Regions from separate parts of the Streptococcus sp. NPS 308 genome, predicted to be linked through region 2. Evidence: predicted binding sites of a transcription regulator. Region 2 holds the regulator's gene; the other holds the start of a gene.
The links. Region 2 encodes Rex, which represses fermentation and respiration genes when NADH is low (regulators of the CRP and FNR family bind a similar motif). Its sites were predicted from a motif close to TTGTGAANTANTTCACAA; they were not measured.

Region 1 (7,643 bases), 700 kb from region 2:
CAACCTCCGGGTTATGAGTAACAATCAGAACTGTTTTCCCAGCTTGGGCCAAATTTTTGAACACTTCCAAAACCATCTCCTGAGATTGAGAATCGAGTGACCCAGTTGGCTCATCAGCTACAATCATATCTGGTTGATTGACCAAAGCACGTGCAATGGCTACACGTTGCTTTTGCCCACCAGAAAGCTGTTTTACATTCTTAGCCATAAAAGGCTCCATCCCTAGACTATGAAGTTGCTCCTGAGCGATCCTTGTCATTTCTTTATCGGATAAATCTTTGACATAGAGAGGCAACTTAACATTGTCCAAAACAGACTGGTGAGGAATGAGATTGAAGTTTTGAAAGACAAATCCAATATTATCTTTACGGAATTGAGTTAATTCAATCTCCGATAGTTCTCTGAGAGACTCCCCTTTAAAAGCTAAAATTCCCTCATACTCTCTATCAAGACCACTGATAATATTCAATAGACTGGTTTTGCCACAGCCTGACGGACCATAAATCGCTGTAATTTTTCCTTCTGCAATCTGTAGATTAATATTTCTTAGAGCCTGCTCTTTATGTTTGCCGTCCAAAGCGTAAAATTTTGAAATATTTTTCATGGATAAAATAGACATTATAATCTCCTTTAATCACTTGTGTTATCGTGTACCGATACAAACTACAATAAACAATGCTAATATAAATTAATCTAACAGAATCAGATTCAAAAAAATTCCTTCTTTTTTCGAATCCATTGTAACAAAAAAGTGACATTTCCCCAATGACAGAAATGTCACTCCTATAAAGCATTTAAAGATATCTTTCTAGATCCTCGGCCCATTCATTATCTAAACTAATGAGTAACTGCTCATTACCAAACATCCTTGCCATCATTTTTGCTTCTTCATACTTTTGTTTGGCTGTTTCATAATCCGTCTGAATATAATATTTCCACTCCACCATCAAGACAATCGGTTGTTTTTGAAAATCTCGTGTTTTTTCAGCAATCCAATTGAGTTTTTCCACCGCCAACTTAAATAACTCTAGGTTGTTAAGCAGTTCACAACTACCTAATCCTGCAAATAATACGTCTCGAACTAGAAATAAATCTTCGGTATTACTTTTCTCTACTTTATCACAAACCTTTTGAAACATTGATTGAAGTTTTATCTGCTCGCTAATAGATAAGTATCCTTTTTTTATATTTTCTAAATAACTACATAAAAAATACAATCGAATTTTCAAAAGGTCTGAAAACGAAAACTCACTTTGATTACAAAGTTCGTCCAAATACTCATCTACTAGCGCAAGCCCATACTGTTCATCATCAGTCGCTCTCACTGCATCTATGGCTTGAAGACAATCCACTATCACTTTCTCATCACGTGGTAAATCATCATAAAAACTCTCAAAAATCTCATCAAAATATTCTTCCTTTTGTTCCTGCAACTCTTTGTCTCCATAGTCAGGATGATGAAGAAGAAAGTACTTTAATTCTTGGTAACGCTTGGGTAATTCCTTATAGTCTGGCATCAAGACATACGATGGAATACCTAGCCTATCCGCAATATATTCCAGTGTTTTTATCGTAGGACGAAATTCTCCTTTTTCAATGCGGACCAACTGACGAACGGACAACTCTGACTCATCCCCACAAAAAACTGGACGACTAAGACCTTTCTCCTCTCTAAGGATTCGTACCTTCTCTCCTAATTCATTCACTTCTCTTTACCTCTAGGATCATTCCAAAAACTTTGATACTCAAACAAATATATGCATTTATTATAACATTTTATCAAAAAATGTACAAAAAGAGACATTCCCTATAACAGAAATGTCACTCCTATAAACCCTTTAACGATATCTTTCTAGATCCTCGGCCCATTCATTATCTAAACTAACAATTAACTTCTCATTGCCAAACATCCTTGCCATCATTTTTGCTTCTTCATACTTTTGTTTGGCTGTTTCATAATCCGTCTGAATATAATATTTCCACTCCACCATCAAGACAATCGGTTGTTTTTGAAAATCTCGTGTTTTCTGTCCTATTCTATTTAAGGTCTCAACTGCTCTCTTAAAATAATGAAATAGCCCCATAATCTCTATACAAGTTAAAGAAGCTAACAAGGAGTCTCTAAGTAAGTCCAAACAATCGAACTCTATCTTATCAACCTGAGAACTTAATTTATCATGAAAATAAAGAATAGTTTCATGCTCAGACTTTTTTATCTCACCCTCGTTTAAACCATCCATTAACTTACATACAAAATACAGCCTCAATTTCAATAAATCCTCAGCCTTATATACATCTCTGGATAGTAAATCTTGTAAACCATTCTCAAGCACACTATCACCATACAAGGAATTACCAGTCGCTCTCACTGCATCTATAGCTTGAAGACAATCCACTAGCACTTTCTCATCATGTGGCAAACCATCATAAAAATATTCAAAAATCTCATCAAAATATTCTTCCTTCTGTTCCTGCAACTCTTTGTCGCCGTAGTCAGGATGATGAAGAAGAAAGTACTTTAATTCTTGGTAACGCTTGGGTAATTCCTTATAGTCTGGCATCAAGACATAAGATGGAATACCTAGTGTATTCGCTATATATTCTAGTGTTTTTATCGTAGGACGAAATTCTCCTTTTTCGATGCGGACCAACTGACGGACTGACAATTCTGACTCATCCCCACAAAAAACTGGACGACTAAGACCTTTCTCCTCTCTAAGGATTCGTACCTTCTCTCCTAATTCATTCACTTGTCCCATGTCTTCCTCACAATGCCATAAAAATGTTTGATTTTCAAATAAATATATACGCTTATTATACCATTTTTCAAAAAAATGTACAAAAAAGAGACAGGATTTCTCCTGTCTCTAGGCTGATAAACGATTATTTACGACGTCCTGGACGTTCTGCATAACCATAGTAAGCATCTGCCATGATTTCTTCCATGTCAGCTACCATTGGCAAGCGAGGGTTAGCAGGTGAACATTGGTCTTCATAAGCAAGCAAGGCAATTTCATGCAAGCTGTCTTTCCAAGCTTTTTCATCAATCCCTTGATCCTTGAAGTTCATCTTGATACCTACTGCAACACCAAGTTCGTAAACAGCTTTAGCGTATGCTTCAACTGCTTCTTCTGGAGTTGAGTGAGGCAAGCCAAGCATTTTCGCGATGTCTTGGAATTTCTCATCAGCTTTCCAGTAGTTGTATTTAGGCCATGTAGTCGTCTTAGATGGACGAGTTCCGTTGTAACGGATAACGTATGGAAGCAAGATTGCGTTTGTACGTCCGTGAACAGTATGGTGAACACCACCGATCTTGTGGGCCATTGAGTGGCTCATACCAAGGAAGGCATTGGCGAAGGCCATACCAGCCATTGTAGACGCATTATGCATTTTTTCACGTGCTTCTGGGTCAGCTGTCTTAACAGATTTTTCCAACCATTCAAAGACAAGTTTGATTGTTTGAAGCGCAATACCGTCTGTGTAGTCGTTGGCAAAGTTTGAAGTGTAAGCTTCAGTAGCGTGAGTCAAGACGTCCATACCAGTGTCAGCTGCGATGAAGTCTGGAACTGATTCAACCAAAGCAGGATCAACAATCGCAATCGTTGGTGTCAATGAGTAGTCAGCCAATGGGTATTTGCGGTTGTTTTTCTTGTCAGAGATAACGGCAAATGGTGTTACTTCTGAACCTGTACCTGAAGTTGTTGGGATACCGATGTACTTCGCTTTCTTACCAAGTGATGGGAAGCGGAAGGCACGTTTACGGATATCCATGAATTTTTGAACCAAGTCACGGAAGTCGATTTCTGGTTGTTCGTAGAAGAGCCACATCACTTTCGCAGCGTCCATTGGAGAACCACCACCAAGAGCGATAATTGTATCTGGTTCAAATGCTTTCATCACTTCAGCACCACGTTCTACAGTTGTGATGTCTGGATCTGGTTCAACATCTGAGAAGACTTGAATAGTTACACGGTTGCTACGTGCGTTCAATTGATCAATAACACGTTGAACAAAGCCAAGTTTTTCGATAGATTTGTCTGTAACAATCAGAACGCGCTCAATATCTTCACATGTTTGAAGATATTGGATAGAGTTGCGTTCGAAGTAAATTTTTGAAGGAACTTTAAACCATTGCATATTATTTCTACGTTTCCCTACTTTCTTGATGTTTAGAAGGTTAATAGCGCTCACGTTATCACCAACTGAGTTGCGTCCGTATGAACCACATCCAAGTGTCAATGATGGGATGAAGGCATTGTAAACATCACCAATACCACCGAAAGTAGATGGAGAGTTCCAGATAATACGCATAGCTTTGATTTCTGTACCAAAGCGTTTAGCAAGCTCTTCGTCTTTTGTATGGATAGCTGCTGAGTGACCAAGTCCGTTAAACTCAACCATTTGACGAGCTTTTGTAAGACCATCTTCTGTGTCTTCAGCTTTTAGGACAGCAATAACTGGTGACAATTTCTCACGAGTCAATGGTTCTTTTGGTCCTACTTCTGCACATTCTGCAGCCAAGATGTTTGTTCCTTCTGGAACGCTGAATCCTGCTTGTTCTGCAATCCATGTTGCTGGTTTACCAACGATGTTGGCATTTAGTTTAGCACCAGCACAGTTTTTGCTGTTTGCTTTCACACCGAAACAGAATTCTTCAAGAAGGGCTTTTTCTTTTTTGTTTACAAAGTAAGTGTGGTATGATTTGAATTCTTCTACAAATTCGTCATACACTTCTTTATCAATGATAACCGCTTGCTCTGATGCACAGACCATACCATTATCAAATGATTTAGACATAACGATGTCATGGGCAGCTTGACGAAGGTCGGCAGATTTTTCTACATAGGCTGGAACGTTTCCGGCACCTACCCCAAGAGCTGGCTTCCCACATGAGTAAGCAGCCTTAACCATGGCATTACCACCAGTTGCAAGGATAGTCGCAATACCTTCGTGGTTCATAAGCGCTCCAGTTGCCTCCATAGATGGCTCTGTAATCCATTGAACACAGTTTTCAGGAGCTCCAGCTGCGATTGCCGCATCACGAACGATTTGTGCTGCATGGGCAGAAGATTCTTGAGCTGATGGGTGGAAGGCAAACACGATTGGATTACGTGTTTTCAAAGCAATCAATGATTTGAAAATTGCTGTTGATGTTGGGTTTGTTGTTGGAGTGACACCACACACAACACCGACAGGTTCTGCAATCTTAGTCAATCCTGTAACGGGATCATCTTCGATAACTCCGACAGTTTTAACTCCGCGCATGTTATTCACAACATGTTCACAGGCAAAAAGGTTTTTTGTCGCCTTATCTTCAAATACACCACGACCAGTTTCTTCAATTGCGTGTTGTGCTAGGATACCGTGCGCATCAAGAGCTGCAACCGAAGCTTTCGCTACGATGTAGTCAACTTGTTCTTGGTTCAACTTGCGCATTTCATCAAGCGCAACCAAAGCTTTTTGTACTAGTCCGTCTACATGCTTTTCAGCAGCGAGTTGTTTTTGCTCAGGTGTTACAGTTTTTTTATCAGCCATATTTTCCTCCATAGCCTTAAAGGATTTAAACCCTTTGTTAATTTTTTCACAAGTTTATTATAACTCTTTTTTCAGACTTTGTAAACAGTTTCATGTAGATTTCACAAAGAAATTTTATTCATTTGTGAATTTATTATCAATATCGCGGTGCTACGGGATTTTACTCTAATGATTGTGAAATTAGAATAAAAATATTTTTATTTCACAAACTTTTTCTACATTGAGGGGTCTTCTCTAACAAGCATTCTGGTAAGCGCTTTCTTTTTCGTCTGTAAGAATACCCCCTAATCAGGAGGTTATTGTTTTTGTTGGAAAACGCCTTGTTTAAAGCTTCCTTCATAGACAACTTCTTGCTCGGTTGTCAATTTCCCTTGACCTTCGGCCTGGCCGTTTACAAAATCGCCTTCGTATTTCCAGCCAGATTTGGACTGGAAGGTTCCTTTACCATTGAAAGCCCCATTATTGAACTCTCCTGTGTATTGGTCCCCGTTTTCAAAAGTCATAGTCCCCTGACCATTCATCTTTCCTCTTACCAAGGTTCCATCATAAACAAGCGCACCATTGTCAAGTATCAGTACTCCTTTTTTTGGTATGTTTAGTAGAAAAACTGATACGGCACAGATAGCGATTAGAAGAACGGTTGCAATCTCTATACGCGAGCGAGTTAGATATACTCGATATTTTTCGAAGATTTCTTTAAACTTTTCCATTGTCATTCTCATTTTCTAAACGGTCTAACCAGCTTTGGCATCCACTTGTGATGCGTGCATAGGTTTCCTCAAAATCTCCTGTGTACCATGGATCTGGAACACTTTCAGATGCAAAAGCATAAATCTTGTGCTCTTGTTCCTGAGGACACATTTGACGCAAATCTGCAACGTTTGAAGCATCCATACCGATAATATAATCAAACGACTCAAAGTCTTCTCTGCCAATCTGAAGCGATGTTTTGTCTTTGTCATAAGGAATCTGATACTGCTGGAAAATCCCTTGCGTTCCCTTATGAATCGGATTGCCATGTTCCCAAGACGAAGTTGCACGACTCTCAACTTGATAATCACTCGTCATGGACTTCATCACAAACTCTGCCATAGGACTGCGACAGATATTTCCTAAGCACACAAATACTATTTTTTTCATCCCTTTTCCTCTCATATCATAGAAAAACGGGAGTGATAGGATCCCGTTTTATTCTTCGATTGCTCCACTTTCGTCGATAACTGCTCCTTCTGGTGTCACAGCTTCTTTGAGGGGCAACACTGTCTTGATAGCAGCTAATTCAAAAGTCAAATAAACACCATCTACGTCCAGTACGATTGTTCGTTTCTCAGTATCTACTTCATCCACTGTTCCGTAGAGTCCACCGATTGTGATCACTTCATAGCCTTTTTGAAGCTTGTTCAAGCTTTCCATACGCTTTTGTGCTTGTTTCTTTTGAGAACGTTGCATAAAGAACATCAAGGCAAACATACCTACAAGCATGATCACAAATGTTAAATTTGGACTAATATTTTCCATAGTATTTTCTCCTTTGTATTTTACATAGGACTACTATATCAAATTTCAGCTACTTTTACAAGGTTGTGCCTTGTTTTTATGGTTATAAAAAATCAGAGTTTTCACTCTGATTTCTGCGATTATTTCAAGTTTTGAACGACTTTGACTAGATTCTCAACTGTAAATCCATACTCTGCCAATACTTTTGGTGCTGGGGCAGATGCTCCAAAGGTATCAATACCGAGAACTGCTCCATCAAGACCAACATATTTGTACCAGTTTTGGGTTGCTCCCATTTCGACTGCAACGCGACGACGAACTGCATTTGGAAGGATTTCTTCTTTATAAGCTGCGTCTTGTGCGTCAAAGACATCTGTAGATGGCATGCTGACTACGCGGACTTTTGCACCTTGACCAGCCAATTCTTTGGCAGCTGCGACAGCGAGATTTACCTCAGAACCTGTTGCAATCAAGATAGTGTCAAAGTCAGCTGCATTTTCATAGACAACATAGGCACCTTTAGCAACCTTGCCAAAGTCTGTTCCCTCTTCAACAGTCAAGTTTTGACGTGTCAAGACAAGGGCAGTTGGTGTCTTTTCGCTTGTCACTGC
Region 2 (7,643 bases):
CTGAGCTTCCTGAATGTCATCTCGAATCTTGCCCATTTCTTCATCTAGTTGATGAGCAATTTTGGCAGTGATTTCCAATCTTTCTTTTATTTCCTCTGGAAAGTCCCCCTGGTACTTATAATTGAGAGAATGCTCAATGGTAGCCCAAAAGTTCATAGCCAAGGTCCGAATTTGAATCTCGGCGAGAATGGTCTTAGCCCCATTTATCGTATCTACAGTATATTCGACAACAACATGATAAGAACGATAACCCGACGCCTTACGATGGTTGATATAATCTCGTTCCTGAACGACTCTCATATCGTGACGTTTACGTAGAATTGCAACAACTTCTTCCACGTCATCAACAAACTGAACCATGACACGTAGCCCTGCGATATCTTGCAAGTCATTTTCCAGAGTTGCATAAGTAATTCCTCGACGAGCCATTTTTTCTTTGATACTTTCAATCGGTTTTACCCGACCAGTTACAAACTCAATCGGAGAATGCTTGTTTTGCTTACGGTACTGTTTGCGAATCCCACGAAGTTTAATCTTCAATTCGCCGACAGCTTGAATGTAAGGATCTAAAAATTCTTCCCATTCTATGGTCATATTTTCTCCCTTTTAGTATGAGATTGTGCTGTTAAAAATTTTTGATTTTTTCACTACAATCTTATACAATAAATACATTGTACATTATACCATAAATCCGCTTTCAAAGATAAAGAAAAGGTTAGAAAAATGAAACAATTAGAAATTGAACTGAAAACACTACTGAAAAAAGATGACTACAATCATTTAAAAAAACAGTTTGCCCACATATCTCCTATTCACCAAAAAAACTACTATATTGACACGCCAGATTTCCAGTTGCGCGAAAAAAAGGTTGCCATGCGCATTCGCGCCCTTTCAGATTTCGCTGAATTAACCTTGAAAGTTCCTCAAACTATTGGAAATATGGAATACAATCAAAAAATGACTCTTCCAGAAGCTGAATATTATTTAGAAAAACAGATTCTACCTCAAGGGATGGTTCTGGAGAAACTTACTGAGATTGGTATTGAAAGCCATGACTGGCTTATTCTGGGTTGTCTTGAAACGATTCGTTACGAAATGGAAACCGATATCGGTTTGATGGCCTTAGATCAAAGCCATTACTTTGGTCAAACCGACTACGAACTGGAAATTGAAGTCACTAATTTTGAACAAGGAAAAGTCGATTTTCAGCAATTTTTAGATGAAAATCACATAACTTACCAGAAGGCTCCATCAAAATTAATTCGATTCATTAAAAACATGAAAAAAAGCTGAAATAATCTCCTTTTTTTGGTAAAATAGAAAAGATAAAAATAATAGAATCTTCATTAAGAAAAAGAAACTTTTCCAAAGAAGATTCACAAAGTTTACAGAGGACGGTCTATAATGTCAGATAGAAACAACATGAAACTTTTCACCCTAAACTCTAACCCAGAAATCGCTCAAAAGATTGCTGATACTGTTGGTGTCCCTCTTGGAAAATTATCTTCACGTCAATTTTCTGATGGTGAAATCCAAGTCAATATCGAAGAGAGTGTTCGGGGGTATGACGTCTATATCATTCAATCAACAAGCTACCCAGTTAGCAACCACTTGATGGAATTATTGATTATGGTTGATGCCTGTGTTCGCGCCAGTGCTCATAGTATCAACGTCGTACTTCCTTACTTTGGCTATGCGCGTCAGGATCGCATCGCTTCTTCCCGTGAACCACTGACAGCTAAATTGGTTTCAAATATGTTGGTAAAAGCTGGGGTTGATCGTGTTCTAACTCTCGATCTCCATGCTGTACAGGTACAAGGTTTCTTCGACATTCCTGTGGACAATCTTTATACAATTCCTCTATTTGCTAAACACTACTGTGACAAAGGTCTTCTTGGTTCTGATGTCGTTGTGGTTAGTCCAAAAAACTCTGGTGTTAAACGCGCTCGTAGCTTAGCTGAATACTTGGATGCTCCAATCGCTATCATTGACTATGCTCAAGATGACTCAGAACGAAGTGAGGGCTATATCATTGGGGATGTTGAAGGTAAGAAAGCCATCCTGATTGACGATATCCTAAATACTGGTCGTACTTTCTCTGAAGCAGCAAAAATCGTTGAACGCGAAGGGGCAACTGAAATCTATGCGGTCTCTAGTCACGGCCTCTTTGTAGAAGGTGCTGCTGAACTTCTAGACGCAACTAACATTAAAGAAATCCTTGTAACGGACTCTGTAGCAACAAAAGAAAGAACTCCTAAAAATGTATGTTACATTACTGCTAGCGAATTGCTCGGTGATGCTATCATCCGTATTCATGAAAGAAAACCAGTTAGCCCACTCTTTGCCTACAACAAAAAGAAATAAGGTGATTCTTTGATTTATTTGGACAATGCTGCAACTACACCTATGTCAGCTGTAGCTATCGCAGAAATGACCAAGGTTATGCAAGAAACCCATGGTAATCCTTCAAGTATTCACAGTCATGGTCGTTATGCTGGTAAACTGCTCCGTGAAGCTCGTCAGGACTTGGCTCACTTACTTGGAACCAAACCTCAACATATCTTTTTCACGTCTGGTGGTACAGAAAGTAACAATACAGCTATCATTGGCTATTGTCTCCGTCATCAGGAACGTGGCAAACATATTATCACTACAGCTATTGAACACCATTCTGTCCTTGAGACCATTGATTATCTGGTTCAACATTTTGGCTTTGAAGCGACCATCATCCAACCAGAAAATCAAGAAATCACTGCCCAACAGATTCAAGAAGCTTTACGTGACGATACCATCCTCGTTTCAACTATGTATGCTAATAATGAAACAGGGAGTCTCTTGCCTATTGTTGATATTGGACATATTTTAAAAGACCATCCTGCTGCTTATCATGTAGATGCTGTACAAGCCATCGGGAAGATTCCTATTCATCCCGAAGAATTAGGAATTGATTTCCTTAGCGCTTCTGCTCACAAGTTCCATGGTCCAAAAGGAGTTGGTTTCCTCTACGCTTCATCTATGGACTTTGATTCCTACCTTCACGGTGGGGACCAAGAGCAAAAAAAACGGGCTGGAACAGAAAACCTTGCAGCCATTGTAGGTATGGTTGCTGCTCTCAAAGAAGATCTGGATTATCAAGTTGAACATTACCAAAAACTAAGTTCCCTTAAAACGGTTTTTCTAGAAGAGATTGCCGATTTAGACTACTATCTCAATGAAAGTCGCAACCAACTGCCTTATGTTTTAAATATCGGTTTTCCTGGTCAGAAAAATGATTTGCTTTTACTTCGGTTAGACCTTGAGGGAATTTCAATTTCTACTGGTTCCGCTTGTACTGCTGGTATTGTGCAAACCAGTCATGTACTCGAAGCTTTCTATGGACCCGATTCGCCTCGTTTAAAAGAATCTGTCCGTATCAGTCTCTCTCCTCTCAATACTGAGGAAGAACTGAAACAACTCGCACAAACCTTAAAAAATATTATTGGAGATTAAACTAATGGCATTCGAAAAAACCATTAAACTACAAAACTGTCGCTACAACTATACACTTAGTCCAACTGTTAAAAAGTTCACACTGAAAGACAATACTTTCTTTGAAACAAAAGTAGGAAACTACGAACTGACTCGTCTACTTGAGAAAGTACCTAATAGTGGTGAAGGTTTCAAACTAAAAATCATCATCAATAAAGACCTTACAGGTGTTAAACTCAATATTACTGATAAGTCCGGTCTTCGATTGGTAGATATCTTTAAATCAGATGATCACCATATCCACCAAGAAAAATTCTACTTCCTCATGGATAGTCTTGTAGAACGTGGGATTTTCACTAAAGAGGAAAGATAAGGCCTCATGTATCGTCTCACCTACCTAGATAGTTACCAAATTGAGCGCATACTTGAATACACTGACTACGATGAGCTCATGTTATCCCTATCAGGATGCGTAACGCTACCAGATACATTTCTGGTAACCTCTTTAACCTTTCATGATAAAGTAATCTACCAAGGTTTAGTCGGAGATCTCTATCGATTTCTATCACAAGTTCATTTTTTAGATAAAAACTAAGAATTTTCTTAGTTTTTTCTTATTTTTGTTGATTTTTTCACAATGATTCTATAAAATAGAAGAATAGAAAGGTTGTGATTTTGTGAAAGAAAAACAGTCTGCTATTCCAAAAGCAACAGCAAAAAGACTCTCACTTTACTATCGAATTTTCAAGAGATTTCATGCAGAAAAAATCGAACGTGCCAACTCTAAACAAATTGCAGAGGCTATCGGTATCGATTCGGCGACCGTCCGTCGTGATTTTTCCTACTTTGGTGAACTAGGAAGACGTGGATTTGGTTATGATGTTAAAAAACTCATGACGTTTTTTGCTGACCTCCTAAATGATAACTCCATCACCAATGTTATGTTGGTTGGGATTGGTAATATGGGGCATGCCCTTCTCCACTACCGCTTCCACGAGCGCAACAAAATGAAGATTATCATGGCCTTTGACCTGGATGACCATCCTGAAGTTGGTACTGAGACTGCTGATGGGATTCCCATCTATGGTATATCTCAAATCAAGGAAAAGATTAAGGACGCAGACGTTAAAACTGCTATCCTAACTGTTCCAAGTGTCAAATCTCAAGAAGTAGCCAACCTCTTGGTTGATGCTGGTGTAAAAGGTATTCTCAGTTTTTCTCCTGTCCACCTGCACCTTCCAAAAGATGTGGTCGTTCAGTACGTTGATTTGACAAGTGAACTCCAAACTCTCCTCTATTTTATGCGAAAAGAGGATTAGAAAGCGAAAGCATTTATGAATAAACCAGTTATTGGGATTACAGGAAATGAAAAAGCTCATCCAGATGATGACATCATGATGAGCTATGCAGCAAAAGGCTTTGTTGAAGGAGTCAAGGACGCTGGCGGAATTCCCATTATCCTTCCGATTGGTGACCAAGAAATGGCACATTACTATATCAGTATGATTGATAAACTCATCCTAACTGGTGGGCAAAATGTCGATCCAAAATTCTATGGTGAGACAAAAATAATTGACAGCGATGACTACCATTTACAAAGGGATATCTTTGAACTAGCTCTTATCAAAGAAGCTATCCAGCAGAAAAAACCGATTTTTTCTGTTTGTCGTGGTACCCAGCTTTTTAATGTTGCCATGGGAGGCACACTTCATCAAGATATCGAAGACCACTGGCAGGATTGTTCAGCCGAATACACTACCCAGCGACTTCTTACCGAACCAGATACTGTTCTCAGAGAAATTTACGGAGAAATCTCTCATATTAACTCCTTCCACCATCAGAGTATCAAGAATTTGGCTCCAAATTTAAAGGTTGTGGCCTATGATCCCAAGGATAGGATTATCGAGGCAGTCGTAACAACAGATGACATCCCATTTCTCGGCGTCCAATGGCATCCAGAATTTCTATTTGAAAATCGCCCCAAGGATAAAACACTATTTGACTATGTTGTTAATGAACTTTAAATCAGATCAGTCTTTTCACGGTAACTAAAGTAATCAGAGTGAGAGACAATCAGATGATCCAGAAACACCAGTCCCATTAGTTCACAGGCTTCCTTGACTAACTTGGTTACATGATCATCATTTCGGCTAGGTGCTACTGCACCTGAAGGATGATTGTGGACTAAAATAACAGAAGTCGCCATATGCTTGATGGCATAGTGAAGGATTTCCCTCGGTTCAGCAATGCTACGTGTCGCCGATCCGATAAAGATAGTCTGCTGATGAATGATTTGATTTTGAGTATTGAGATAGAGCGCCACTAGGTGCTCTTGTTTTTTTTCGCCAAGTTCCTGTTGCATTTTTTTAGCTAGCTTTTGACTGCTGAGAATACTTTCCATCTCAAGGGTTTCATGCTTGTGAATGCGATTCCCCAGTTCAATCACTGCTTGTAGTTCAATAGCTTTAATGCGTCCAATACCAGACAGACTCTGCAATTCCTGCAGGGTCATTTTTTTCAAATCAGTTAGACTGTTGAGACTATTCAACACTTTTTGGGCAATTTCAAAAACATTAGCCTTACGCGTTCCGGTTCTGAGTAGTATAGCTAGCAATTCTTGATTGCTCAGTGCCTCTACTCCTTCTTTAACCAGTCTTTCTCTAGGCAAAAGTGAATCTTCTTGGAATGAAATGCTGTACATAAAAATCCTCCTCACTTTATTATTCGTGAGAAGGATGGAAAATTAGATTTTTTTCTCAATTGGAGCAACACTGGCTAGGAGTTTTTTCAGCCCCACTTCTGGGAAATTGATTTTCAGTTCCTGCGTATCGCCACTACCTGAGACCTCCAGAACAGTGCCTTCTCCCCATTTCTTGTGAAGGGCAATGTCACCAATAGACCAGTTGGTATCGCTCGTATCAGTTTTATTTCCAGCTGTATATTGTCCAAACGGGAGACTACTTGACTGGATAGAGCTTGGTGCAGCCTTGCGTTTCCGTTCTTGAAGCGCCTGAGCTAAGCTCATACCTTGACCGAAAGCAATCCCACCACTGCTATAAGAAGCCTTGAAACTGGTGTTAGCTGGTCGAGCCAAGCCTTGATATTCAAGTAAGTCCGAACTGATTTCATTGATGAAACGTGTTGGACGGTTATAGTTGGTCTTCCCAAACAGTAATCGAGAGTTGGCATTGGTTAGATAGAGGATTTTTTCAGCACGCGTAATACCGACATAGGCCAAACGGCGCTCTTCTTCCAGCTCATCAGGATCCTCAGCTGCTCGACTAAGAGGAAAGACATTTTCCTCCATCCCGATGATAAAGACGACTGGAAACTCAAGCCCCTTAGCAGCATGCAAGGTCATCAAGGTCACTTCCGATGTTTCCTGACTACCAGAGTCCGTATCCGCAATCAAGGCTAAGTCATTCAAGAAACGACTGAGTTTATCCAAACCTGTTTCTTCTTGACTATCAGGATTGTCGTCAAAATTCTTTGTAACAGATAGGAACTCTTCGATATTCTCAACCCGAGCCTTGCTTTCTAAGGTTGCTTGGGTATTAAGAATCTCGACATAACCTGTTTTTTCAAGAACTGCTTCAACCAACTCTGTTATGCTTAATTGATCCAGTTGCTCTCGCAAATCCAAAATCATATTGGCAAACTCCCAGATAGACTGGGCTGCCTTACCCTTGATACCAGATAACATGATATTTGCTGAAGCATCCAGCATAGACATATCTTGCATATTAGCAAAGTCGCGAATTTTCTCAACAGTACCTGGCCCAATTCCACGTTTCGGCTCGTTGATAATGCGCTCAAAACTGATATTGTCACTCAGATTGGCAATGAGGTTAAGATAAGCGATAATGTCACGGATTTCCTTACGACTGTAGAACTTGGTCCCACCAACCATAGTATAAGGGATATTAGACTTGAGGAGGGCCTCCTCAATAGTACGAGATTGCGCATTAGTCCGATAAAGAACTGCAAAGTCTTTGTGAAGAAAGTTTTGGCTACGACCAAGTTCATCAATGGTTTTGGCTACAAAAACAGCCTCATCTTGTTCGTCATTTGCACGATAGTAAATAATCTGCTCCCCATCAGCATTCTGAGTCCAGAGATTCTTAGGACAACGATTTTTATTATTTTTAATGACATCATTGGCGGCTTGGAGAATG

Region 1: adhE (bifunctional acetaldehyde-CoA/alcohol dehydrogenase) is a predicted target of Rex. The motif match lies at 5,570-5,587, and genes of this name have one in related genera.

Annotation. Positions count from the first base shown of each region.
Region 1 covers NZ_AP017652.1:216,113-223,755, reverse strand. Annotated here, with positions in the region: gene SNAG_RS01280 (ABC transporter ATP-binding protein) at 1-619, opposite strand, end outside; gene SNAG_RS01275 (helix-turn-helix domain-containing protein) at 795-1,706, opposite strand; gene SNAG_RS01270 (helix-turn-helix domain-containing protein) at 1,839-2,759, opposite strand; gene adhE (bifunctional acetaldehyde-CoA/alcohol dehydrogenase) at 2,884-5,535, opposite strand; gene SNAG_RS01260 (MORN repeat-containing protein) at 5,832-6,245, opposite strand; gene SNAG_RS01255 (low molecular weight protein-tyrosine-phosphatase) at 6,232-6,675, opposite strand; gene yajC (preprotein translocase subunit YajC) at 6,724-7,044, opposite strand; gene tkt (transketolase) at 7,173-7,643, opposite strand, start outside.
Region 2 covers NZ_AP017652.1:914,606-922,248, reverse strand. Annotated here, with positions in the region: gene SNAG_RS04870 (GTP pyrophosphokinase) at 1-594, opposite strand, end outside; gene SNAG_RS04865 (CYTH domain-containing protein) at 724-1,293, shown strand; gene SNAG_RS04860 (ribose-phosphate diphosphokinase) at 1,405-2,364, shown strand; gene SNAG_RS04855 (cysteine desulfurase family protein) at 2,374-3,489, shown strand; gene SNAG_RS04850 (DUF1831 domain-containing protein) at 3,494-3,841, shown strand; gene SNAG_RS04845 (DUF4649 family protein) at 3,848-4,063, shown strand; gene SNAG_RS04840 (redox-sensing transcriptional repressor Rex) at 4,146-4,787, shown strand; gene SNAG_RS04835 (gamma-glutamyl-gamma-aminobutyrate hydrolase family protein) at 4,803-5,492, shown strand; gene radC (RadC family protein) at 5,489-6,169, opposite strand; gene pcrA (DNA helicase PcrA) at 6,212-7,643, opposite strand, start outside.